One region of the Pseudomonas sp. GZD-222 genome, then DNA from elsewhere that is predicted to be linked to it. Evidence: predicted binding sites of a transcription regulator. Region 1 holds the regulator's gene; each other region holds the start of a gene.
The links. The regulator FliA, encoded in region 1, starts transcription of late flagellar genes. The targets are predictions, from matches to a motif close to CTAAAGTTTNNNNNNNNNNNGCCGNTAA.
Positions count from the first base shown of each region.

Region 1 (5,735 bases):
CGCCCTGCTTGAGCAGGCGGGCGCCTTCACGGCCGTCGGCACCCATACCGGTGAGGACCACCGACAGCACCTTGTCGCCGTAGGATTTCGCCGCCGAGCCAAAGGTAATGTCCACACATGGCTTGTAGTTCAGGCGCTCGTCGCCCGGCAGGATCTTCACGGCACCGCGACCGTCGACCATCATCTGCTTGCCGCCCGGAGCCAGCAAGGCCAGGCCGGGGCGCAAGATATCGCCGTCTTCGGCTTCCTTGACGCTGATCTTGCACAGCTTGTCCAGGCGCTCGGCGAACGCCTTGGTGAAGGCCGCAGGCATGTGCTGAATCAGCACGATCGGCGCCGGAAAATTGGCTGGCAGCTGGGTCAGGACCCGCTGCAGTGCCACTGGACCACCGGTGGAGGTACCAATGGCGACCAGTTTGTAAGGCTTGCGCTTGGGCGCAGGCGAGGTAACCGACGCCGCTGCACGTACCGGTGCGGCAGCACGCGGTGCCGGGCTGCTGCCCAGGCTACTGACGCTTGGCTGAACCGGGCTGGCCGGCTGTGGCGCAGGCGCGGCATAGCTGCCCAGACGACGGTTGCTGCGGGAAATGGTATGCACCTTTTCACACAGCATCTGCTTGACCTTCTCGGGGTTGCGCGAGATGTCTTCGAAGTTCTTCGGCAGGTAATCGACGGCACCGGCATCCAGGGCGTCGAGGGTTACGCGCGCGCCTTCGTGAGTCAGCGAGGAGAACATCAACACCGGGGTCGGGCAGCGCTGCATGATGTGACGTACAGCGGTGATGCCATCCATCATGGGCATTTCATAGTCCATGGTGATGACATCGGGCTTGAGCGACAGTGCCTGGTCGATCGCTTCCTTGCCGTTGGTCGCGGTACCCACGACCTGAATAGTCGGGTCCGCTGAAAGAATTTCCGAGACTCGGCGGCGGAAGAAACCGGAATCATCCACCACCAGGACCTTGACTGCCATAAACACTCCATTAGGGGGCGCGGCGTGCGGGCCGCGCCACCAGAATCAAATACGCCGGGCGGCGTAACGCTTGAGCATGCTCGGAACGTCGAGGATCAGCGCAATGCGCCCGTCACCGGTAATGGTGGCGCCCGACATGCCTGGCGTGCCCTGGAGCATCTTGCCCAGCGGTTTGATGACCACTTCTTCCTGGCCGACCAACTGATCGACAACAAAACCGATCCGTTGGGTGCCCACCGAAAGGATCACCACGTGCCCTTCGCGTTGCTCTTCATGAGCGGCAGAACTGACCAGCCAGCGCTTGAGGTAGAACAGCGGCAAGGCTTTGTCGCGCACGATGACCACCTCCTGGCCGTCGACCACGTTGGTGCGCGACAGGTCCAGGTGGAAAATCTCGTTGACGTTGACCAGCGGGAACGCGAACGCCTGATTGCCGAGCATGACCATCAGGGTCGGCATGATCGCCAGGGTCAACGGCACCTTGATGACGATCTTCGAGCCCAGGCCCTTGGTCGAGTAAATGTTGATCGAGCCGTTGAGCTGGGCGATCTTGGTTTTCACCACGTCCATGCCCACGCCACGACCGGAAACATCGGAGATTTCGGTCTTGGTCGAGAAGCCGGGGGCGAAGATCAGGTTGTAGCATTCGGTGTCGCTGAGTCGGTCAGCGGCATCCTTGTCCATCACCCCGCGCTTGACCGCGATGGCACGCAGAACGTTGGCATCCATACCCTTGCCGTCGTCGGAGATCGACAGCAGGATGTGATCGCCTTCCTGCTCGGCCGACAGTACGACTTTGCCGCCACGGGACTTGCCCGCCGCCTCGCGCTCTTCCGGGGTTTCGACGCCATGGTCGACGGCGTTGCGCACCAAGTGCACCAACGGGTCGGCCAGGGCTTCGACGAGGTTCTTGTCGAGGTCGGTTTCTTCACCGACCAGCTCCAGGTTGATCTCTTTCTTCAGCTGCCGTGCAAGGTCGCGAACCAGGCGCGGGAAACGCCCGAAAACCTTCTTGATCGGCTGCATGCGGGTTTTCATCACCGCGGTCTGCAGGTCGGCGGTCACCACATCGAGGTTCGACACCGCCTTGGACATGGCTTCATCGCCGCTGTTCAGGCCCAGGCGCACCAAGCGGTTACGCACCAGCACCAGTTCGCCGACCATATTCATGATCTCGTCCAGGCGCGCGGTATCGACCCGCACGGTGGTTTCCGTTTCGTTGGCGTGCTTCTCGGCAGCCGGAGCGGCCTGCCGCGCAGGGGCTGGCGCAGCGGCCTTGGCCGGTGCAGCGGCAGGCTTGGCAACTGCCGGAGCTGGCGCAGGGGCTGGAGCGGGCTTGGCAGCGACGGCGGCAGCAGCAGGCGCAGTGGCGCTGGCAACGCTGTCAGGGGCGAATTTGCCCTTGCCGTGCAGCTCATCGAGCAAGGCTTCGAATTCATGCTCGGAAATGTGATCGCCTGACGCAGCAGCTGTTGCTTCAGCCGCGGGCGCCGCAGCACCCGGCAATGCGTCAACGGCAAAGCTACCCTTGCCATGCAACTGGTCCAGCAGCGCTTCGAACTCGTCATCGGTGATTTCGTCGCTGGCACCTTGCGTGGCGGCTGCCACCGGTGCAGGAGTACTGGCGCTGTCAGGCGCAAACTGGCCCTTGCCGTGCAACTGATCGAGCAGCGACTCGAACTCGGCATCGGTGATTTCATCGCTGGCCGCAGCCGGTGCTTGCACCTGGGCTTCGGCTTCAGCCTTGACCGCATTGAGCGAGTCGAGCAGCTGTTCGAATTCGGTATCGGTGATGTCCGCTTCGGCAGCGGCTTCTGGCGCCTGTTCTGGCACCGGCTCAGGCGCGGCGGCCTGCTCGGCAGGCGCAGGCTCGGCCAGGCGCGACAAGGCGGCCAGCAGCTCGGGGGTGGCCGCAGTAATGTCGCTGCGTTCACGGACCTGACCAAACATGCTGTTGACCGTATCCAGGGCTTCCAGGACCACGTCCATCAGTTCGGCATCGACGCGTCGCTCACCCTTGCGCAGGATGTCGAAGACGTTTTCGGCGATGTGGCAGCACTCCACCAGCTCGTTGAGCTGGAGGAAGCCGGCGCCCCCTTTTACAGTGTGAAAACCGCGAAAGATCGCATTGAGCAAATCGGCATCATCCGGACGGCTTTCCAGCTCGACCAGTTGCTCGGACAGTTGCTCAAGAATCTCGCCGGCTTCTACCAGAAAATCCTGAAGGATTTCTTCATCGGCGCCGAAGCTCATTAAACGTGCTCCCTAAAAACCCAGGCTGGACAGCAGATCGTCGACATCGTCCTGACCGGACACAACGTCTTCACGTTTATCGGCATGAATCTGCGGACCTTCACCCCGAGTCGGATGTTTTTCTTGATCTTTTTCAGCACGTAGCTGCTGGTGGTCATGTTCGATGCCGGCAAACCGGTCGACCTGACTGGCCATCAGCACGAGCTTGAGCAGATTGCTTTCTACTTCGGTGACCAGCGCCGTGACACGTTTGATCACCTGACCGGTCAGGTCCTGATAGTCCTGAGCCAGCAGAATGTCGTTGAGGTGGCCGGCGACCTTGCGGCTGCCCTCCTCGCTACGCTCCAGGAAACGATCGACGCGGTGCATCAACTCGCGAAACTCCGGCGCTGCCACTTCACGGCGCAGAAAGCGCTGCCAGTCGGCGCGCAGGTCGCGGGCTTCGTCGCTCAATTCGTGGAGCACCGGAGTGCTCTCCTCGACCAGGTCCATGGTGCGGTTCGCCGCGCCCTCGGTCAGCTTGACCACATAGGACAAACGTTCGGTCGCATCGGTGATCTGCGAGACTTCCTCGGCCTGAGGCATCTGCGGATCGATCTGGAAACTGACGATCGCACTGTGCAACTCACGCGTGAGTTTGCCCACTTCCTGGTACAGGCCTCGGTCACGGGTCTGGTTCAGCTGATGGATAAGTTGCACCGCGTCGCCAAATTTGCCTCGTTCGAGGCTGTCGACCAGTTCGTGGGCGTGCTTCTTGAGTGTTGACTCGAAGCCGTCCAACGATGAATGTGTTTGCTCCATAGCGCCCCCGTGGCGAGTCTCAGCTATTGACGCGCTCGAAGATCTTCTCGATCTTTTCTTTCAGCACCTGGGCAGTGAACGGCTTGACCACATAGCCGTTGACGCCGGCCTGGGCCGCTTCGATGATCTGCTCGCGCTTGGCTTCGGCAGTCACCATCAGCACCGGCAGGTGCTTGAGACGCTCGTCGGCACGCACTTTGCGCAACAGGTCGATACCGGACATGCCAGGCATGTTCCAGTCAGTCACGAGAAAATCGAAATGACCGCTTTCGAGCATCGGCAGCGCCGTGTTGCCGTCGTCGGCTTCCTGGGTGTTGGTGAAGCCCAGGTCACGCAACAGGTTCTTGATGATCCGCCGCATCGTCGAAAAATCGTCGACGATGAGGATTTTCATGTCTTTGTTCAATTAGACCTCCAAGCAGTCTTTAACGCGCTCAGCGCGGAACGCGCATTCAATCAATTCGGGCACTACATTTGGCGACTGCATTGAACCTGCGTTCAACGCGCCCGCCATTCCCCCAGGCGGCCACGCAAACGCGCCGCGCACTGGCTGTGCAACTGGCTGACGCGCGACTCGCTGACACCGAGGACCTCACCGATTTCCTTGAGGTTCAGCTCTTCGTCGTAGTACAGCGCCAACACCAGACGCTCACGCTCAGGCAGGTTGGCGATGGCATCGGCCAGGGCTGCCTGAAAGCGCTCGTCTTCCAGATCGCGCGAAGGCTCGAGCTGGGCACTGGCGCCATCCTCGTGCAGGCCTTCATGTTCGCCGTCCTGCAACAGGTCGTCGAAACTGAACAGGCGGCTGCCCAGGGTGTCATTCAAAATCCCGTAGTAATCATCGAGACTCAATTGAAGTTCGGCAGCAACCTCGTGATCTTTAGCGTCACGACCGGTTTTTGCTTCAATTGCACGAATCGCGTCACTGACCATGCGGGTATTACGGTGAACCGAGCGCGGTGCCCAGTCGCCCTTGCGTACTTCGTCAAGCATTGCGCCGCGGATCCGGATGCCGGCATAGGTCTCGAAGCTGGCACCCTTGCTCGCGTCGTACTTGTTGGCGACTTCAAGCAGGCCAATCATGCCGGCCTGGATCAGATCCTCCACCTGCACACTGGCGGGCAAGCGGGCCAGCAGGTGATAGGCGATACGCTTGACCAGTGGTGCATAACGCTCGATCAACTCGCACTGGCTATCACGTGAAGCCTTGCTGTACATCCGGTATCCGCTGGCATTCATAGCACCGGTCCCGCGCTTGTCGGTTGCACCAGGCGCTCGACAAAAAATTCCAGGTGACCTCGTGGGTTGGCAGGCAGCGGCCAGGTATCGACCTTCTGAGCAATGGCCTTGAACGCCAGCGCGCACTTGGAACGCGGAAAGGCTTCATAGACCGCTCGCTGCTTCTGCACCGCCTTGCGCACACATTCGTCGTAAGGCACCGCGCCGACGTATTGTAGGGCGACGTCAAGGAAGCGATCTGTGACCTTGGTCAACTTGGCGAACAGGTTGCGCCCTTCCTGAGGGCTCTGCGCCATGTTGGCCAGGACGCGGAAACGGTTCATACCGTAATCGCGGTTGAGCAGTTTGATCAGGGCGTAGGCGTCGGTGATCGAGGTGGGCTCGTCGCACACCACCAGCAGCACCTCTTGTGCGGCACGGACAAAACTGACTACCGAGTCACCAATACCTGCAGCGGTATCGATCACCA
Region 1 covers NZ_JBMOWO010000071.1:13,005-18,739, forward strand. Annotated here, with positions in the region: gene ACO6VD_RS13285 (protein-glutamate methylesterase/protein-glutamine glutaminase) at 1-973, opposite strand, end outside; gene ACO6VD_RS13290 (chemotaxis protein CheA) at 1,019-3,226, opposite strand; gene ACO6VD_RS13295 (protein phosphatase CheZ) at 3,239-4,027, opposite strand; gene ACO6VD_RS13300 (chemotaxis response regulator CheY) at 4,047-4,421, opposite strand; gene fliA (RNA polymerase sigma factor FliA) at 4,526-5,266, opposite strand; gene fleN (flagellar synthesis regulator FleN) at 5,263-5,735, opposite strand, start outside.

Region 2 (5,735 bases), on a different contig from region 1:
ACCAGGATGTGTTCACCCGGGGCATCCTGGCGGGCCATGCGGTTCCAGATTTCCTGGTCGCGGCCAGGGTTGCCAGCAGCCTCCAGGGCCAGGCCGATATGCACATACGGACCCGCCGTCTGCGAAGGGGTTTCCGGCAGCAATTGAATGGGCATGGTCACCTCCTCAGCGGTTTTCGAAGTGGGTTTTGCGCTGACCGCGCAGGACGATGTCGAAGCGGTAAGCCAGGCAATCCATCGGGTTGCCGTTGCTCATATCCAGCCGCGCAATCAGGCTCTGTACTGCTTCAGGATTGGCGATCGATTTGACGATCGGGCACATCGGGATCAACGGATCGCCTTCGAAATACAGCTGGGTGATCAGACGCGTCGCAATCGACGGGCCGCTGATCGACACATGGATGTGGGCCGGGCGCCAGTCGTTCGGACCGTTGCGCCAAGGGTACGGACCCGGCTTGATGGTGCGGAAACTGTAGTAGCCCTCACTGTCGGTCAGAGCGCGACCGACGCCACCGAAGTTGGGGTCCAACGGTGCCAGGTAGCGGTCGTTCTTGTGGCGATAACGGCCGCCAGCGTTGGCTTGCCAGATTTCCACCAGGGTATGCGGAATCGGCTTGCCGTACTGATCGCAAACGCGGCCGGCGAGAATGATCCGCTCGCCAATGGGCAGCCCGCCATTGTTGAAGTTGAGCAGCAGGTCATGGTCATGCTCGCCGAACTTCAGGTGGGAGAAGTCTGGCCCTGTGCTTTCGCTGATCGACTGCGGAATGCTTACCAGCGCCTGACGTGGCGAACGGGCAATGGACGTTTTGTAATCCGGGGTGAAGGCTTTGGGGTGCCAGTTGCGATCACGGATAGCGAAGCGACTGGTGTCTTGTGCAGACATGCCGTTCTCCTGTCTTGGAATTATTGGAGCGCCTGGGCGTGGCAGGCGAGCTTGAAGTTTCCGACATGATGGCGCTGGGGAACATTGAAAATAACCCCGTCTTTCATAACCACATGGTTATGTGACTATCAGGAATCTGACAGAGCGACGTCCGGTGAACTAATCTTTGAGCTCATGTTTCCAAGTGCGGGAGAGCACTCATGCAATGGCGAAAAGGCAGGCGTAGCGACAATGTGGTCGATGCCCGTGGCGAGGGCGGCGGCGGCATGCGCTTCGGCGGTGGCAAGGGCCTGAGCATCGGTGCGATCCTGTTGATCGTCGGCATCGGCTGGATGACCGGGCAGGATCCGCTACAGATCCTCGGTCAACTGACCGGGCAGATGGGCCAGCAGAGTGCGCCGGTCAGTACCGACACCGGCAAGGCACCACCGGCCAACGACGAACAGGCCGAATTCGTTGCTTCGATCCTCGGCGACACCGAAGACACCTGGCGGGCCATCTTTGCCCAGGCCGGCCGCCAATATAAAGACCCGACCCTGACCCTGTTCAGCGGCCAGATCAACTCGGCCTGCGGCTTTGCTTCCTCGGCAGTCGGCCCGTTCTATTGCCCGGCCGACCAGAAGGTCTACCTGGACATGAGCTTCTTCCGCGAGATGGAGCAGCGCTTTGCGGCTGCCGGCGACTTCGCCCAGGCCTACGTGATTGCCCACGAAGTCGGGCACCATGTGCAGACCCTGCTTGGCGTGTCAGCCAAGGTGCAGGCTGCGCGCCAGCGCGGTGAACGAATGGAGGGCGATAACGGCCTGCTGGTTCGTCAGGAGCTGCAGGCCGATTGCCTAGCCGGCGTCTGGGCGTACCAGGCACAACAGCGCCTGAACTGGCTGGAACCCGGCGACATCGAAGAGGCTCTGAACGCCGCCAACGCCATCGGCGACGATCGCCTGCAGCAGAAAGGCCAGGGCCGGGTGGTGCCGGATTCCTTTACCCACGGCACCTCGCAGCAGCGTGTGCGCTGGTTCAAAACCGGCTTTGCCAAGGGTGATATCAACCAATGTGACACCTTCACCGCCCGCCCCCTCTAACCCCTTCCTGTAGATCCGCGGCAGCCTGAGCCTGCCGCGGAAACACGCCGAAACTACCGTTGAGCATTTTTGCTGAAATTGCGTTTCAGCTCCGGCGCAAGCCGCCGATAAACACTGCTCAGAACATCGCCTGGCCTTCAACAAAAACAACCTTCCAGCGATATGGATCAAATAGCGCAACGTTCCTGGAGGGATCGCATGAATAGCTGGTTTGCCAACATCAGCGTCAACCTGAAACTCGGCCTGGGCTTCGGCCTGGTGCTGTTGCTCACCAGTTTGCTGGCCTTGACCGGCTGGAACAGCATGGGTGGGCTGATCGATCGCAGTAACTGGATGAGCGACATCACCCAACTCAACAGCGATCTGACCGATCTGCGTATCACCCGCCTGCAGTACATGCTGACCAATGGCGACGATGCCGCCGCCGGCAACGTCCAGGTCAAGTTGAACGCCTTCAGCGAGCAGCAGCAAAAGCTGCTGAAAAGCTTCAAGAGCCCGGAAAACGTCAAGTTGCTCCAGGAACTCGGCCAGACCATCAGCGCCTATCAGGTGTCGATCAACAAGATGCGCGCCGGCTACAAGACCAGCCTTGCCGCACGCGATGCGATGAACCTGGCCGCTGCGCGCGCCATCGACCTGGTCGAGGCGATCAACCGCGATATCCTTGCCCTGCCTGAAGGTGACGCCAGCCGCCTGGAGCAATTTCGCACTATCACCCAGGCCAAGGAGCAACTGTTCCAGGTACGCCTGGCCGTACGTAGCTACATCGCCGACATCAGCAGCGAAACCGAACAGTTGGCGCTGCGCCAGCTCGATGGCGCCCTGGCCGAGATTGCCAGCCTGAACCGCCAGATGCCGAACGAAGCCGCGCGCATCCAGCAGTTCGAATCCGCAGTGCTGGCCTACCGTGATGCCGTGCGCCAGTTCCGCGATGCCACCGCCGATGTGGCCGTCGCGCGCCAGGAAATGACCGTACAAGGCGCCAGCATCGTCAAGATCAGCGATGCGCTGTACAAGATCCAGCTGGAGCGCCGCGATAACGAAAGCGCCCAGGCCCGCACCCTGCAGCTTACTGCCACATTGCTGGCCTTGCTCGTCGGCGTGCTGGCCGCAGTGATCATCACCCGCCAGATCACCCGTCCACTGCGTGAAACTCTGGCTGTGGTGGAAAAGATCGCCGCTGGTGATCTCACTCATGACCTGCGCGTCACCCGTCGTGACGAACTCGGCGTACTGCAACAAGGCATTCAGCGCATGGGCTCGACCCTGCGTGACCTGATCAGCGGCATCCGCGACGGCGTCACCCAGATCGCCAGCGCCGCCGAAGAACTGTCGGCCGTGACCGAAGAAACCAGCGCCGGGGTCAACAGCCAGAAAGTCGAGACCGATCAGGTGGCCACGGCCATGCACGAAATGGCGGCCACCGTGCAGGAAGTTGCGCGCAACGCCGAACACGCTTCGTCTGCCGCCACCGACGCCGATGCGCAAGCGCGTGCCGGTGACCAGGTGGTTGCCGAGGCGATCAGCCAGATCGAACGCCTGGCCGAAGAAGTCCACCGCTCTACCGAAGCCATGGGCTTGCTGCAGCAGGAAAGCCAGAAGATTGGTAGCGTCATGGATGTGATCAAGTCGGTGGCCGAACAGACCAATCTGCTGGCACTCAACGCCGCCATCGAAGCGGCCCGTGCCGGTGAGGCCGGGCGTGGATTTGCCGTGGTTGCCGACGAAGTTCGCGGCCTGGCCCAGCGCACGCAGAAATCCACTGAAGAGATCGAAGAGCTGGTCGCTGGCCTGCAGAGCGGGACTCAGCAGGTGGCCAATGTAATGCTTGGCAGCCGTAACCTGACCGACAGCAGTGTCGAGCTGACCCGTAAGGCCGGTGCCTCGCTGGAAAGCATCACCCGTACGGTGTCGAACATTCAGTCGATGAACCAGCAGATCGCCGCAGCCGCCGAGCAGCAGAGTGCGGTGGCCGAACAGATCAGCCGCAGCATCATCAACGTGCGCGATGTGTCGGAGCAGACGGCAGCGGCCAGTGACGAAACGGCAGCTTCAAGTGTCGAGCTGGCGCGCCTGGGCAACCAGTTGCAGACCATGGTCAGCCACTTCCGCGTCTGACTGTTGTAGGAGCGGATTAATCCGCGATGGACTGCAGCGCAGTCCCAATTTTTGGGGCCGCGCTGCGACCCATCGCGGATGAATCCGCTCCTACAGGTGCTTACTTGACTACCTGCCCGACCCCACGCCCACGCGGATCGGAAGCAGTCTCCAGCGCCGCACCGTTGACCCGGATCGCCTGGATATCACCCATCTCCCAACCCTGATCTTCCAGGGTGTAGCCCATCTTCTTCAGCTCGTCCGCAACCTTGCCGGTCAGCGGCGCATAAGCGTCGAAGTAGATAGTGTCCTTAGGCAGCAACTGGTGATGCACGCGCTGCGCCGCCACGGCTTTTTCCAGCGGCAAGTTGTAGTCATACAGGTTGTTCAGCACCTGGAAAATCGAGGTGAAGATCCGCGAACCACCCGGTGTGCCCAGTACCAGAGTGACCTGGCCATCACGGGTGACCAGGGTCGGGGCCATGGACGAGAGCATGCGCTTGCCCGGCTCAATGGCGTTGGCGTCGCCGCCGACTACACCGAAGGCGTTAGCCACACCCGGCTTGGAACTGAAGTCGTCCATCTCGTCGTTGAGCAGGAAGCCCGCGCCCTTGACCACTACACCACTGCCATAGTCCCAGTTCAGGGTGTAGGTGTTGCTGACCGCGTTACCCTGTTTGTCGACGATGGAGAAGTGCGTGGTCTGATGCGGTTCCAGACCCGGGCGAACCTTCTCGGTGTCGGAGATGGCGGTCGGGTTGACCTCCTGGGCACGCTTGGCGATGTAGTCTTTGGCGATCAGCTTATCCACCGGCACCTTGGAAAAATCCGGGTCGCCCAGGTAGTCGGCACGGTCAGCGAACACACGCTTCTCGATTTCGGCCAGCAGGTGGATGTAGCGCGCTGAGTTCAGCTCGACACCCTTGAAGTCCGCCGCACGGTTTTCCTTGATGCCCAGCAGTTGTGCCAGGGCGACACCACCCGAGCTTGGCAGCGGTGCGGTGTAGACCATATTGCCGCGCCACTCGATGCCCATCGGCTCACGCCATACCGCTTTGTAATCCTTGAGGTCGTCCTTGCTGATCAGGCCCTTGTCGGCCTGCATCTGCGCAACCAGCAGGTCGGCGGTCTTGCCCTGGTAGAACTCGCTGACGCCCTTGTCGGCAATGCGCTCCAGGGTTTGCGCCAGCTCCGGCTGCTTGAAGGTCTCGCCGACTTTCATGGTGCCGAAATAGTCATTGAAGTTGGTGCTGTCCTTGAACAGACCCAAGGCGTCTTCGCGGTACTGGTACTGCTTGGAAGCGATCTTGAAACCGTTCTTCGCGTAGCCCACCGCCGGGGTGATCAGCTCGGCCCACGGCAGTTTGCCGAACTTCTGATGCACCTCCCACAAGCCCATCACCGTGCCCGGTACACCGGCAGCGCGGGAGCCGACCAGGCTCAGGTTCTCGATGATCTCGCCCTTTTCATCCAGATACATGTTGCGCGTGGCAGCCTTGGGCGCCACTTCGCGGTAGTCGAGGAAATAGGGTTTGCCATCCATGTACAGGGTCATGAAACCACCGCCGCCGATGTTGCCGGCTTCGGGGTAGGTCACGGCCAGGGTAAAGGCGGTGGCGACTGCGGCGTCGACCGCGTTACCGCCTTTCTTGAGAACGTCGGCGGCTACCT
Region 2 covers NZ_JBMOWO010000127.1:23,601-29,335, reverse strand. Annotated here, with positions in the region: gene pcaG (protocatechuate 3,4-dioxygenase subunit alpha) at 1-155, opposite strand, end outside; gene pcaH (protocatechuate 3,4-dioxygenase subunit beta) at 166-885, opposite strand; gene ACO6VD_RS24220 (neutral zinc metallopeptidase) at 1,086-1,967, shown strand; gene ACO6VD_RS24215 (methyl-accepting chemotaxis protein) at 2,166-4,085, shown strand; gene ggt (gamma-glutamyltransferase) at 4,186-5,735, opposite strand, start outside.
Region 2: ACO6VD_RS24215 (methyl-accepting chemotaxis protein) is a predicted target of FliA. The motif match lies at 2,051-2,078, and genes of this name have one in related genera.

Region 3 (5,735 bases), on a different contig from region 1:
TATCGCCGGTGGCGGCGGTATGGTCGTGGTCGAGGAGCTGGAGCACGCTCTGGCCCGTGGCGCGAAAATCTATGCCGAAATCGTCGGCTACGGTGCCACTTCCGATGGCTACGACATGGTCGCCCCGAGTGGCGAAGGCGCAATTCGCTGCATGCAGCAGGCGCTGTCCACCGTCGACACCCCGATCGACTACCTGAACACCCACGGCACCTCGACCCCGGTTGGCGACGTTGCCGAGATGAAAGGTGTGCGTGAAGTGTTCGGCGACAAGGCACCGGCCATCAGCTCGACCAAGAGCCTGTCCGGTCACTCCCTGGGCGCCGCCGGCGTTCATGAAGCGATCTACTGCATGCTGATGATGGAAGGCAACTTCATTGCCGGTTCCGCCAACATCGACGAGCTGGATCCAGAAGTGGCTGACCTCCCGGTTCTGCGTGAAACCCGCGAAAACGCCAAGATCGATACTGTGATGAGCAACAGCTTCGGCTTCGGCGGCACCAACGCCACCCTGGTGCTCAAGCGCTGGGAAGGCAAGTAAGGGCTAGTCTCTTGCACTGAAAACGCCCCGACTGGTTCGGGGCGTTTTTGTTTGTGCCTGGCATTCCCACCTAAACCGAAAACCGCCCTACCAACCCATTCAGATCAATCGCCAACTGCGACAACGCCTGACTCGCCGCATTGGTCTGATTGGCCCCCGCCGACGTCTGCATCGCCAGATCGCGAATGTTGGTCAGGTTGCGATCCACCTCCCGCGCCACCTGCGCCTGCTGCTCAGAGGCGCTAGCAATCACCAGGTTGCGCTCGTTGATCAGGCTGATAGCGGCGGCAATCTCCTCCAGCGCAGCCCCTGCCGCATGAGCCCCTTCCAGCGTGCTGCGGGCACGGTCGTTGCTCTGCTGCATGCCCGAGACCGCGCGATCAGTACCCTGCTGAATACCATGAATCATCTGTTCGATTTCCTGAGTCGACTGCTGGGTGCGATGCGCCAGGGCCCGTACCTCATCGGCCACTACCGCAAAACCGCGCCCTGCATCCCCGGCCCGGGCTGCTTCGATTGCAGCATTGAGGGCCAGCAGGTTGGTCTGCTCGGCAATGGCCCCAATCACATCCAGTACCTTGGTAATGCCATGCACCTGCTGCGCCAGCTGACCCACCTCTTCGGCGTTGGACGTCACACCTGCCGCCAGCGACTCGATCGAGGCCACCGTCAGACGCACTTGCTCACGGCCCTGGTGGGCGATCCGGTTCGACTCGCGAGACGCTTCTGAAGTGGCCACCGCGTTGCTGGCGACCTCCTCCACTGCCGTCGTCATCTGATTGACCGCCGTCGCCGCCTGCTCGATTTCCTGGCTCTGCTGCATCAGGCCGCGCGTGGCATCTTCAGTCACTGCACTCAACTCTTCTGACGCCGAAGCCAACTGGCTGGATGAGTCGGAGATGCGCGAAATCGTATCGCGCAAGCTGTGCTGCATCTGCTTGAGCGCCGTCAACAGCCGCGCCGGCTCGTCATTGCCGTGTACCGCAATCTGCGGAGTCAGGTCGCCGGTGGCTACCACCTCGGCCACCTGCAGTGATTGCGCCAAGGGACGGACGATACTGCGGGTCAAGGTCAGCGCCAGAACGATGGTAATCACCAGCGCGGCCAGCAACAGCGCAACGACCCAGACCTGGGCATTCTTGTACACCGCCTCGGCCAGGTCGGTAGCGGTGTTGGCATGATGGTTATTCAGCGCGATCAGCTCGTTGAGCGTGGCGGTAAGCTGATCGGCCATCTGGTTCATCTCGCCATTGACCAGGGCAATGGCGGCATCGACCTGCCCTTGCACCGACAGCTCGGTTACCTGGGCTTGCAAGCCCAGGTACTGTTGTTCAAGTTTCAGGTAGCGATCAAACAGCGTCTGCTCTTCAGGCAGGACAATCAGCGCCTGGTACTGCTGCTGCGCCTTGCTCAGGCCGGCCTTGATTTCCTCGATGCGCGTCTTGTTCTGCTGCAGCGACTGCGGGTCGCGATTGATCAGTAAGCGCAAGTTCAGGGCACGAATACGCAAAGTGTCCTGGGACATCTTGCCTACCGCGATGACGCTGGGCAGCCAGTTGCTGTCGACCTGCTGCGACTGTTGGCGCATGCTGCCCATCTGCATCAGCGCAAAAGCACCGAGAGCAACCACCAACAGTGCCACCAGACCGAATCCCAAACCGGCCCTGGGCGCGATATTCATGCTTCTCAAGTTCATCTTCCGGCTCCTTCCAAAAGCGCTGCAAAGCGATGCAGCTGTCCCTTCTTCTAGAAGATATCGGCCCTTGGAAGATTTGCGTTAGACGAAAACATGATATCAAAACGCCCGCTCATCTCGACGACAGGCGCGGTCCGCTTCAGCGCACGGTAAACCGCTGTTCGGCGAGCAGGCGATCACCCTGGAAAACCATGAAATGCCACTGCCCCGGCACCACTTCATGAGTTTCGGTGAACTCGTAGGCCATGACATCCTGTGCGGCACCAGGCACCAGTTTCTGTACCACTTCGAATTTGTCGTGGCGCTTGCCATCGGGGGTACGCACCCCTGGCGTGAGGTACAGCAAGGTCAGCGGTGTGTCTTCCGCGACCTTGCCTTCCAGGCGGTAGCGCATGCCGAACTTGCTGCCCAGCCGCGCCGGAATCTCGTCAGTGTGCTGGATCGTCTGATTGCTCTGGGTCAGTACCCGCTCGCCCGGCTGGAAGTTCTGGTGACGGGTTTCGAACAGGCCATACTCGACCGGCCCTTCTACCCGGACCTCGGCACTGGCCAGGCCACTGACCAGCAAAAGCCCGCACACAGCACTGAAACGACTGGAAAACATGATGCACTCCATCAGGATTGATGGCGGCAGGCTATGACGCTGGCATGACAGCCTGATGACAACTGAAAAACTGACAGGCACATCATTCTCGCTTGCGTGGCAAAACCGCGAGAAAGTTCTCCTGCGCGACCTTTTGCGCCACCTCGGCGGGCAAGGCATCGAGAAAAGGATCGAAACTATGTAGTTGTTCTCCCAGGCTATCAAACCGGCCAACCACATCAGAACCGAGCATGAAGCGCTCGGGGAAGCGCTTGACCAGCGCTACCCACTCCCCCCTGGGTTTGCCCTGCTCGTCCAGCAAGTAAGGCTGCAGCACGCTCCAGGACAGGTCCACATAGAGATTGGGATAGCTTTCGAGCATGCGCGACAGCGTTGGCAATAGAAAATCCAACTGCGTTTGATGGCGGTGGATCTCCATGCTGGTGCCGGCATGGGCCCAGATGAACCGGGTGTGTGGATGGTTGCGCAACGGCTCTTCAATTTCAGCCAGGTACAACGGATTGCGCTCGCGCTTGGAAGTGATATTTGAATGGATCAGCACCGGCAGATCCTGCTCGGCCGCCAGGTGGTAGATACGGGTCATGGCTTCGTTGTTGGCACGAGGCGTATCGCCACTGGTCAGCGCCGTCAGGTCATCATGCCGGGTGAAGACCTCGCCAATGCCCTGCCAGAGCCCCGGATACAGTACGAGCATCCGCTCGATATGCGCCACAGCATTCTTGTCCACCGGGTTGAAGCCGGTCAGAAACGGGTGAAAGCGCTGGCGTTGTTCAGGTTCGAGTTTTTCCAGCGCTGCCGCCACGTAAATATCGGTGGCGCTATACCAATAGGCATCGGCATCGTCACCGGCGTAGTAGCGCGGGCGCTTGGGTTCGTCCTCATGCCATTTTTTCGCTACCGCGACACCCGAGATCATCGATTGATCGATACGCGCCGCATCCATCGCCTTGAGCAGCGCCTGCATGCCCTCGCTTTCCTGGAAGAAGTCCACGTAGTGCAAGTGTGCATCGCTGTAGCGATACTCCCGCGCCTGTACGCTTTGCAGGGTCATTCCCATCAATACCATCCAGCCCAGATGCCTGGCAAACATTGCACGCTCCTTCCTGGCGATTCAGACAGGGTAGACCGGCCTGGTCGCCGCGCAGTTCAGGCGACGCGTGTAACAGGTTATGCTCAAGCTCATCATTCCCGGCCTGGAGCCCACCGTGAGCAACCCTCTGGTCATCCACCCTCGCGCCGAATCCGTCGAGGGCCAACCGATCCTGCGCCCACTACCTTCGGCACAGTGCCGCAGTGTCGGACCGTTCGTGTTCTTCGACCACATGCTCGAGACCGACTATGCGTCCGGCCATGGCGTGAATATTCGGCAGCACCCACATATTGGTCTTTCTACCCTGACCTACCTGTTCGAAGGCGAGCTCCTGCACAAGGACAGCCTAGGCTCGGATCAACGGGTCAAGGCCGGGGACGTCAGCTGGATGACGGCAGGTAGCGCTATTGCCCATGTCGAGCGCACCCCGGCTGATCTGTTAGCCAGCGGCTCACGCCTGCATGGCCTGCAAATCTGGTTGGCCTCCCCCAAAGACAAGGAACAAGGACCCGGACATTACAGCCATCACCCGGCCGCGACCCTACCAGGCAGCGACAGCCTGGGGGTGAACATTCGCCTGATTGCCGGCAGCGGTTTCTGCCTGCAATCACCGGTGCCGGTGCTTTCACCGACCCTCTACGCCTTGGTGCAAATGCAGTCCGCCACCACCTTGAGTGTCCCGACCGAGCACGTCGAGCGCGCGCTCTATGTGCTCGAAGGCGAAGTATTCTTGAATGACGAAGCCGTCGAGCCCCACAGCCTGGTGGTGCTGCCCGAAGGTGAAGAAATGAGCCTGTACGCCGAGAGTGAAAGCAAACTGGTGCTGTTCGGTGGCGCGCCGCTGGATGGGCCACGGCGGATGAACTGGAACTTCGTTGCCAGTGATCCGGCGTTGATCGAGCAGGCCCGGGCGCGCTGGGCGGCCGGGGATTGGCCGACGGTGCCGGGGGAAAGCGAGCGAATCGAGTTGCCTTGAAATTGATCGCGGGGCAAGCCCGCCGGCAAGCCCGCCCCCACCGGGAGAGTGAAAACTCGGTGGGAGCGGGCTTGCCCCGCGAAACTGTCAGACTTTGAAGACTTCATCCAGCAAGTTGTACATCGCCCGGAACGCCCGCTTGGAGGTACGCGCGTCGTACTTCATCTTGCCAGGGATGTTTGCTGCGGTATCAGTGAACGAGTGCACTGCGCCGCCATAGCTGACCAGTTGCCAGTCAACCTTGGCCGCGTCCATCTCTGCCTCGAAGGCCGGCAATTGCTCCTTGGGTACAAACGGGTCAGCCGCACCGTGCAATACCAGCATCGAAGCCTTGACCTTGCCTTCTTGCGCCGGCAACGGCGTGTCGAGGGTGCCATGGAATGACACCGCAGCCTGCAGGCGGGCATCCTCGCGGGCCAGTTCCAGCGCACAACATCCGCCAAAACAAAAGCCGAAGGTAGCCAGTTTGCCCGGTTCCAACACCGCCTTCGATTGCCCCAACAACTGATCCAGCGCTGCCTTCAGGCGCTTGCGCAGCTCAACCCGATCATCCTTCAACGGCGTCATTGCCGCACCCGCTTCGTCCATGTTCGAGGGTCGCAGGGTCTGCCCGTAGATATCGGCGAGCAACACCACGTAGCCCTGGGCGGCAACATCCCGGGCAATCCGTTCAGCCCCTTCGCCAACCCCCATCCAGTTTGGCGCCATCAGCAAACCAGGTTGCGCCGTGGCACCCTGGGTATAGAACAAGCGACTCTCATAGGCTTTGCCGGCAACATGATAGACCAGCGAATCAACGGTAACCTTGCTCATGCACTCCTCCTTGCACCA
Region 3 covers NZ_JBMOWO010000096.1:19,142-24,876, reverse strand. Annotated here, with positions in the region: gene fabB (beta-ketoacyl-ACP synthase I) at 1-538, shown strand, start outside; gene ACO6VD_RS18130 (methyl-accepting chemotaxis protein) at 609-2,234, opposite strand; gene ACO6VD_RS18125 (DUF3859 domain-containing protein) at 2,374-2,838, opposite strand; gene ACO6VD_RS18120 (amidohydrolase family protein) at 2,921-3,928, opposite strand; gene ACO6VD_RS18115 (pirin family protein) at 4,044-4,904, shown strand; gene ACO6VD_RS18110 (dienelactone hydrolase family protein) at 4,992-5,717, opposite strand.
Region 3: ACO6VD_RS18130 (methyl-accepting chemotaxis protein) is a predicted target of FliA. The motif match lies at 2,292-2,319, and genes of this name have one in related genera.

Region 4 (5,735 bases), on a different contig from region 1:
CGCGAACGATCTGCCGATGTTGGCTATCGCCGGCTTGGGCGTGGCATTCCGTGCCAAACCGCTGGTCAAGCAGTCGGCCAAGCAGGCGATCTCGACCTTGGGCCTGGATGGCGTGCTGTACCTTTTGGGCTTCCGCGACCGCGACGGTCGTAGTTAAAAGCCAGGCACAAAAAAGCCCGCATCGCTGCGGGCTTTTTCATGTTCAGGCCTGGGCAGGCAATGCCAGGCGCTGACCCATGCTCACCGCCGAACCGGCGCCGAGTTCTTCGGCCCATTTGACCTGCTCTGGTCCAAACAGCACGACTGCAGTCGAGCCCAGCTTGAAGCGGCCAAGTTCCGCACCTTTTTCCAGGTGGATCGGAGCGCGGCTGGCTTCGTCGTAGCGGAACGTCTTCAGTTCACGCTTCGGTGGCGTTACCAGACCAGCCCAGACGGTTTCGATCGAGGCGACGATCATTGCGCCGACCAGTACCACGGCCATCGGTCCGCGCTCGGTATCGAACAGGCACACTACGCGTTCGTTACGGGCGAACAGTTCCGGTACGTTTTCGGCGGTGGTCTGGTTGACCGAGAACAGCCGGCCCGGGACGTAGATCATCTCGCGCAGGGTACCGGCCAGTGGCATGTGCACGCGGTGGTAGTCCTTCGGCGACAGGTAGATGGTGGCAAACTCGCCGCCCATGAACGGCGCCGCATTGGCCGGGTCACCGCCGAGCAGTTCAAGCGCGCTGAAGCTGTGGCCTTTGGCCTGGAAGATGCGACCGTGCTCGATCGGGCCCAGTTGGCTGACGGCACCGTCGGCCGGGCAGAGTACTGCACCCGGGGTCTCGTCGAGTGGACGGGCACCGGGCTTCAGGGCGCGGGTGAAGAAGGCGTTGAAGTGCTCGTAAGCAGTGACGTCTTCGACCAGGGCCTGGGACATATCGACCTGGTAGCGTTTGGCGAACCAGCTGGTGAAGGCATTCTTGAACCAGCGCACGCGGCATTCGGCAATACAGCCGGCCAGACGCGACAGCAGGTGGTGAGGCAGCAGGTACTGACTGATGATGAACAAGCGGGATTTCATTAGGTTTCCTTAAACTTCAACAGGGGTGTCGGGGTGGTTGCCCCATTCGCCCCAGGATCCGGCATAGGCTTTGACCCGAGGGTAGCCCAGATGCTTGGCCACCAGGTAGGTAAAGCCGGAGCGGTGATGAGTCTGGCAGTGGGTAACCACTTCCTTGTCTTTGCTGATGCCCAGCTGTTCGAGGATTTCGGGCATGTCCTTACGAATGCGCAAGGCGTCATTCATGTCCATGCCGGCGGTCCACTCAAAATTGACTGCGCCTGGAATATGTCCGCCTTTGGCGGCCAGGACTTTCTCGCCGCGGTATTCGGCCGGGCTGCGGGCATCCCAGATTGCCAGGTCGGCGGCGCCGATACGGCTTTGCAGGTATTCGCGGGTGGCCGTGGGCTCGTCGTGCAGGGTCAGGCTGACCGTACCGCTGGCAGCGGCCGGTACTTCGGTGCTGAGGGTGCTCGCTGGCCACGCCTGCGCACCACCGTTGAGGTAGTGATAGTGCTTGTGACCGATCACATCCAGCAACCAGATGAAGCGCCCGGCCCAGCCGCCACCTTCATCGTCATAGACCACGTAGACCGCATTGGCGTTGTGGCCGAGTTCGGCAAACAGTTTTTCCAGATCGGCTTTGGCCGGCAGCAGGCCCGGCGCTGGGGGTTGACCCAGCTGGGTACGCTTCGGGTCGACAAAGCGAGCCCCCGGGATATGCCCGCTGTTATAGCGGTTGGCGCTGGTCAGATCCACCAGGATCAACTCTGGAGCACCAAGCCGGGCTTGCAGGTCAGCCGGCTCGATTACCAGGGGCAAGCCAGAAAATTCAGTCATCCAGAGTCTCCACAGCGGAACAGAGGGGGCGATTGTAGCGCATGGGTCATGCGCTGCGGTTGCTGAAGGCGGTCAGGGCACGTTCGATACATTGCGCGGTTTTGCCAAAGGCTTGCACGCTGACGTCGGTCAGCGGTTTTCCGCCTTGATCGGCGATCAGCAGCATCACTACGCGGCCATTGCTCGAAAGTGAGCGCAATAGCAGGTGTTCGCTGCGAAACAGCGTACGCAGCTGGACGGGGAGCAGTGCGGAGAACTGCGCATGATTTTCCGGTGTCAGGCGCAGTTGCGCAGCCGAACTCAACAGGCGCTGGAGCAATTTGCTCTGCTCGATCGGCAGCGCCAGGCTGGCAGCATCAGGCGCAAGCCCGGCAATTTGATGCACCCGCAGCTGACTCAGGGTCTTATCGGTCATCAGTAGCATCACCCGCTGCATGCCACAGGCGAACAAGGCATCGCGGGCTACGGTTGTCAGGTGGATGGCATTGCTGAACGGGCTGGGCTCGATCAACAGCTCGGCACACAGCTTGCGCCAGGTTCCCAGGGCCTGCGCCGAGGGCGGCGGCGGTGCAATCTGGCCGGGGTGCAGACGGCGCTGATGCCAGGGCCAGAGCAGGGCTTGGGCAGGGTGAAACAGGTCAGGGCCGGCATGATGACGGGCGCTGGTTGCGGCTTGTTGGTGCACCAGTTGTTGCACATCATCCATTGAAGCCTGCAGGTACAGGCTGGTGAGCAATTGCCAGCGTCGTACATGCGGGTTGGTCCAGCCGACTTGTGCCGCCAGTGCCAGGCCGTTGGCCAGGAGCACGGTGTTGGCCGGTTGATTGAACCAGCGGCGCACGCTTGGGTGTTCGTCCAGGCGCTGCTGCTGATGCAGGCTGCTTGGGTCACGGGCGATATGCAGCGCCTGGGCCAGCAAACGGCGTTCATCCTGCAGCAGGTGATAGCCGCGGGTGACCCATTCCGGCAAGCGCCAGTGTTCGGCTAGCGCCTTGCACAGGCTTAGCACCCGTACCCCGAATAGCTCCCTCTCAACCTGTGCTGCCGACTCGCCCTGGTGTACGACCCGCAGCTCCCAGTCTTCGAGCAGCGTGGGAAAGCTCAGGGCCAATGGCCACAAGGGCGACAGAAACAGCAGGCTGCCCCAGTGGATTTCTTGCCAGAGCCGCGCCAGACGGCTGGCGAACAGGCCGTTAGCCTGCTGGCTGGCGTGCTGGCTGACCAGCTGCAGTTGGCGCAAGGTTGGCGCAATCTCGTCTTCCGGGAGTGCCGGCAGGCGCTCCAGCAGTTCTGCCGTGCGTGTCAGCCCCAGGCGATTGAGGGCGATTTCCAGGCTTTCGGCAGGTTCACCGGTGCTGGTATGGGTGTGATGATTGGCCTCGCGCATGACACTGAGTACCAGGGCCGGGCTGCTCTGCATCAATTCGGCAATGTCGCGCAGCGAGCGGCGGCTGTCGGCGATGGCGGCTTTTACCCGCTCGTAGCTGGCCAGGGGAACCGGCAGTCGAACGCTATCGAGCAGCTTGACCCAGGCATCGAGTGTTTTTGGTGTTTGATCTGGCACGATGGTTTCAATACGCCTGCTGGAGGGGCCGAACTGGCTTTTCGCCTGGACTGACTATAGTCTGGCGCAGATCTGCCGATAAGTAGAAGAAGAGTTTTATTAACTTCCGCTCACGACCCTGACCACGACAGTAAGTGCTTTCTATCTATGGCTAAAATTATCGGCATCATCGTCGTATTCGCGAGTGTGCTCGGCGGATATGTTCTATCCCACGGCAAAATTGCGGCACTGATTCAGCCTTTCGAAGTGCTGATTATCGGCGGCGCGGCCTTTGGTGCGTTCCTGCAGGCGAACCCCGGTTACATGACCATGCATGTAATCAAGAAGTCGCTGAAGATGTTTGGTACGCGCTTTACCCACACCTTCTATATCGAGGTGCTCGGGCTGGTCTACGAGATCCTCAACAAGAGCCGACGCGAAGGCATGATGGCGATCGAAGCCGACATTGAGGACGCCGCCGCCAGCCCGATTTTTGCCAAATACCCTGCGGTGCTGGGTGATGAGCGTATGACGGCGTTCATCTGCGACTACCTGCGCATCATGTCTACCGGCAACATGGCGCCTCACGAGCTCGAAGGCCTGTTCGACATGGAGCTGCTGAGCATGAAAGAAGAGCTCGAGCACCCGTCCCATGCCGTGACCGGTATTGCCGACGGCATGCCAGGCTTCGGTATCGTCGCGGCGGTACTGGGGATCGTGGTAACCATGGCCTCGCTGGGCGATGGCGACCAGAAATCCATCGGCCTGCACGTCGGTGCGGCGCTGGTCGGTACCTTCTTCGGTATTCTCGCCGCCTACGGCTTCTTCGGCCCGCTGGCCACCGCCCTGCGTCAGGATGCCAGGGAAGAACTCAACGTCTATGAGGCCATCAAGGCTTCGCTGGTGGCTTCGGCCTCCGGTATGCCGCCGTCGCTGGCCGTGGAATTCGGGCGCAAGGTGCTGTTCCCGGCCCATCGCCCGAGCTTCGCCGAGCTGGAACAAGCAGTTCGCGGTCGCTGAGTCATGGAGAACAACCAGCCCATTATCATCAAGCGCGTCAAGCGCTTTGGCGACGGCCACCACGGTGGCGCCTGGAAGATTGCCTTTGCTGACTTCGCCACGGCGATGATGGCGTTCTTCCTGGTGCTCTGGCTGTTGTCTACGGCCACACCGGAACAGAAGATCGCCATCGCTGGCTACTTCAAGGATCCGATCGGTTTTTCCGAAAGTGGCACTCCCTACATCATTGACCTGGGCGGTTCGCCACAGCTCGCGCCGGAAAAGACCATCAACCCGGAAGTGAAATCCGAGCCGACACCGGACACCAGTATCCAGCTGGATCAGGACAAGGTTGATAGCATGGCCGAGCAGGTCGAGCGTGAGCGTCTCGAACTGCTGTTGCAGGAATTGCAGAACAAGGTCGAAGAGAACCCGCAACTGCAGAAGTTCAAGGACCAGATCCTGTTCGAAATTACTCAGGATGGCCTGCGTATCCAGATCATGGATGCCGAAAACCGGCCGATGTTCGACCTGGGCAGTGCGCGCCTGCAGCCGTATTTCGAAGATATCCTGCTGGCGATGGCCGATACCATCAAGGCTGTGCCGAACAAGATCAGTATCAGTGGTCACACGGATGCCAAGCCGTATGCCGGCACGGGTGACTTCGGCAACTGGGAGCTGTCGGCCAACCGTGCCAATGCCGCGCGCCGTGCTTTGGTTGCCGGCGGCTACCCGGATACTCAGGTGGCACGGGTGGTCGGTTATGCCTCGTCGTCGCTGTTCGACCGGGCCAACCCGCTCAATCCGGTCAACCGGCGCATCGACATCATTGTCCTGACCAAGAAGGCCCAGCGCACCCTCGAAGGCGAGCAGCCGCAGCCTGCAGCGCCAGCCGCGCCTGACGGCAGCGTTCCAGCGCCGGCACCTGAGGCCGAGCCGATGCAGCCTCGCGAACTGCGTCAGAAGCTGAACATCTTCGAGGATGGTGTATTGAAGATGGATGAGAGCAAGGAATAATCCTGCGCGCTGATGACAACGCCCGTGTGCAGCGATGCTCACGGGCGTTGTGCTTTTTGGCGCAGGTCAGAAACCGCGGCGGATTTTGGCCTTCAGGTCAGCGTGGAAAAAGCCGGCATTGAGACGATTGGTGGCATCGGCGTCGGATGCGTCTCTGGCAATTGAGCGCTTGAACGTCTGTTCATCATGGTAGGCGAGCACGAACAGGTCGATATGTTCCCGTGAACTCATGATCGGCCACTTGTCCAGGTAGTCGGGCAATGTGCTGTCGATGCATTGATACAGTGATAC
Region 4 covers NZ_JBMOWO010000085.1:2,784-8,518, forward strand. Annotated here, with positions in the region: gene serB (phosphoserine phosphatase SerB) at 1-157, shown strand, start outside; gene asd (archaetidylserine decarboxylase) at 203-1,066, opposite strand; gene ACO6VD_RS16810 (rhodanese-like domain-containing protein) at 1,076-1,885, opposite strand; gene ACO6VD_RS16815 (HDOD domain-containing protein) at 1,932-3,461, opposite strand; gene motA (flagellar motor stator protein MotA) at 3,597-4,448, shown strand; gene motB (flagellar motor protein MotB) at 4,452-5,444, shown strand; gene ACO6VD_RS16830 (toll/interleukin-1 receptor domain-containing protein) at 5,511-5,735, opposite strand, start outside.
Region 4: motA (flagellar motor stator protein MotA) is a predicted target of FliA. The motif match lies at 3,504-3,531, and genes of this name have one in related genera.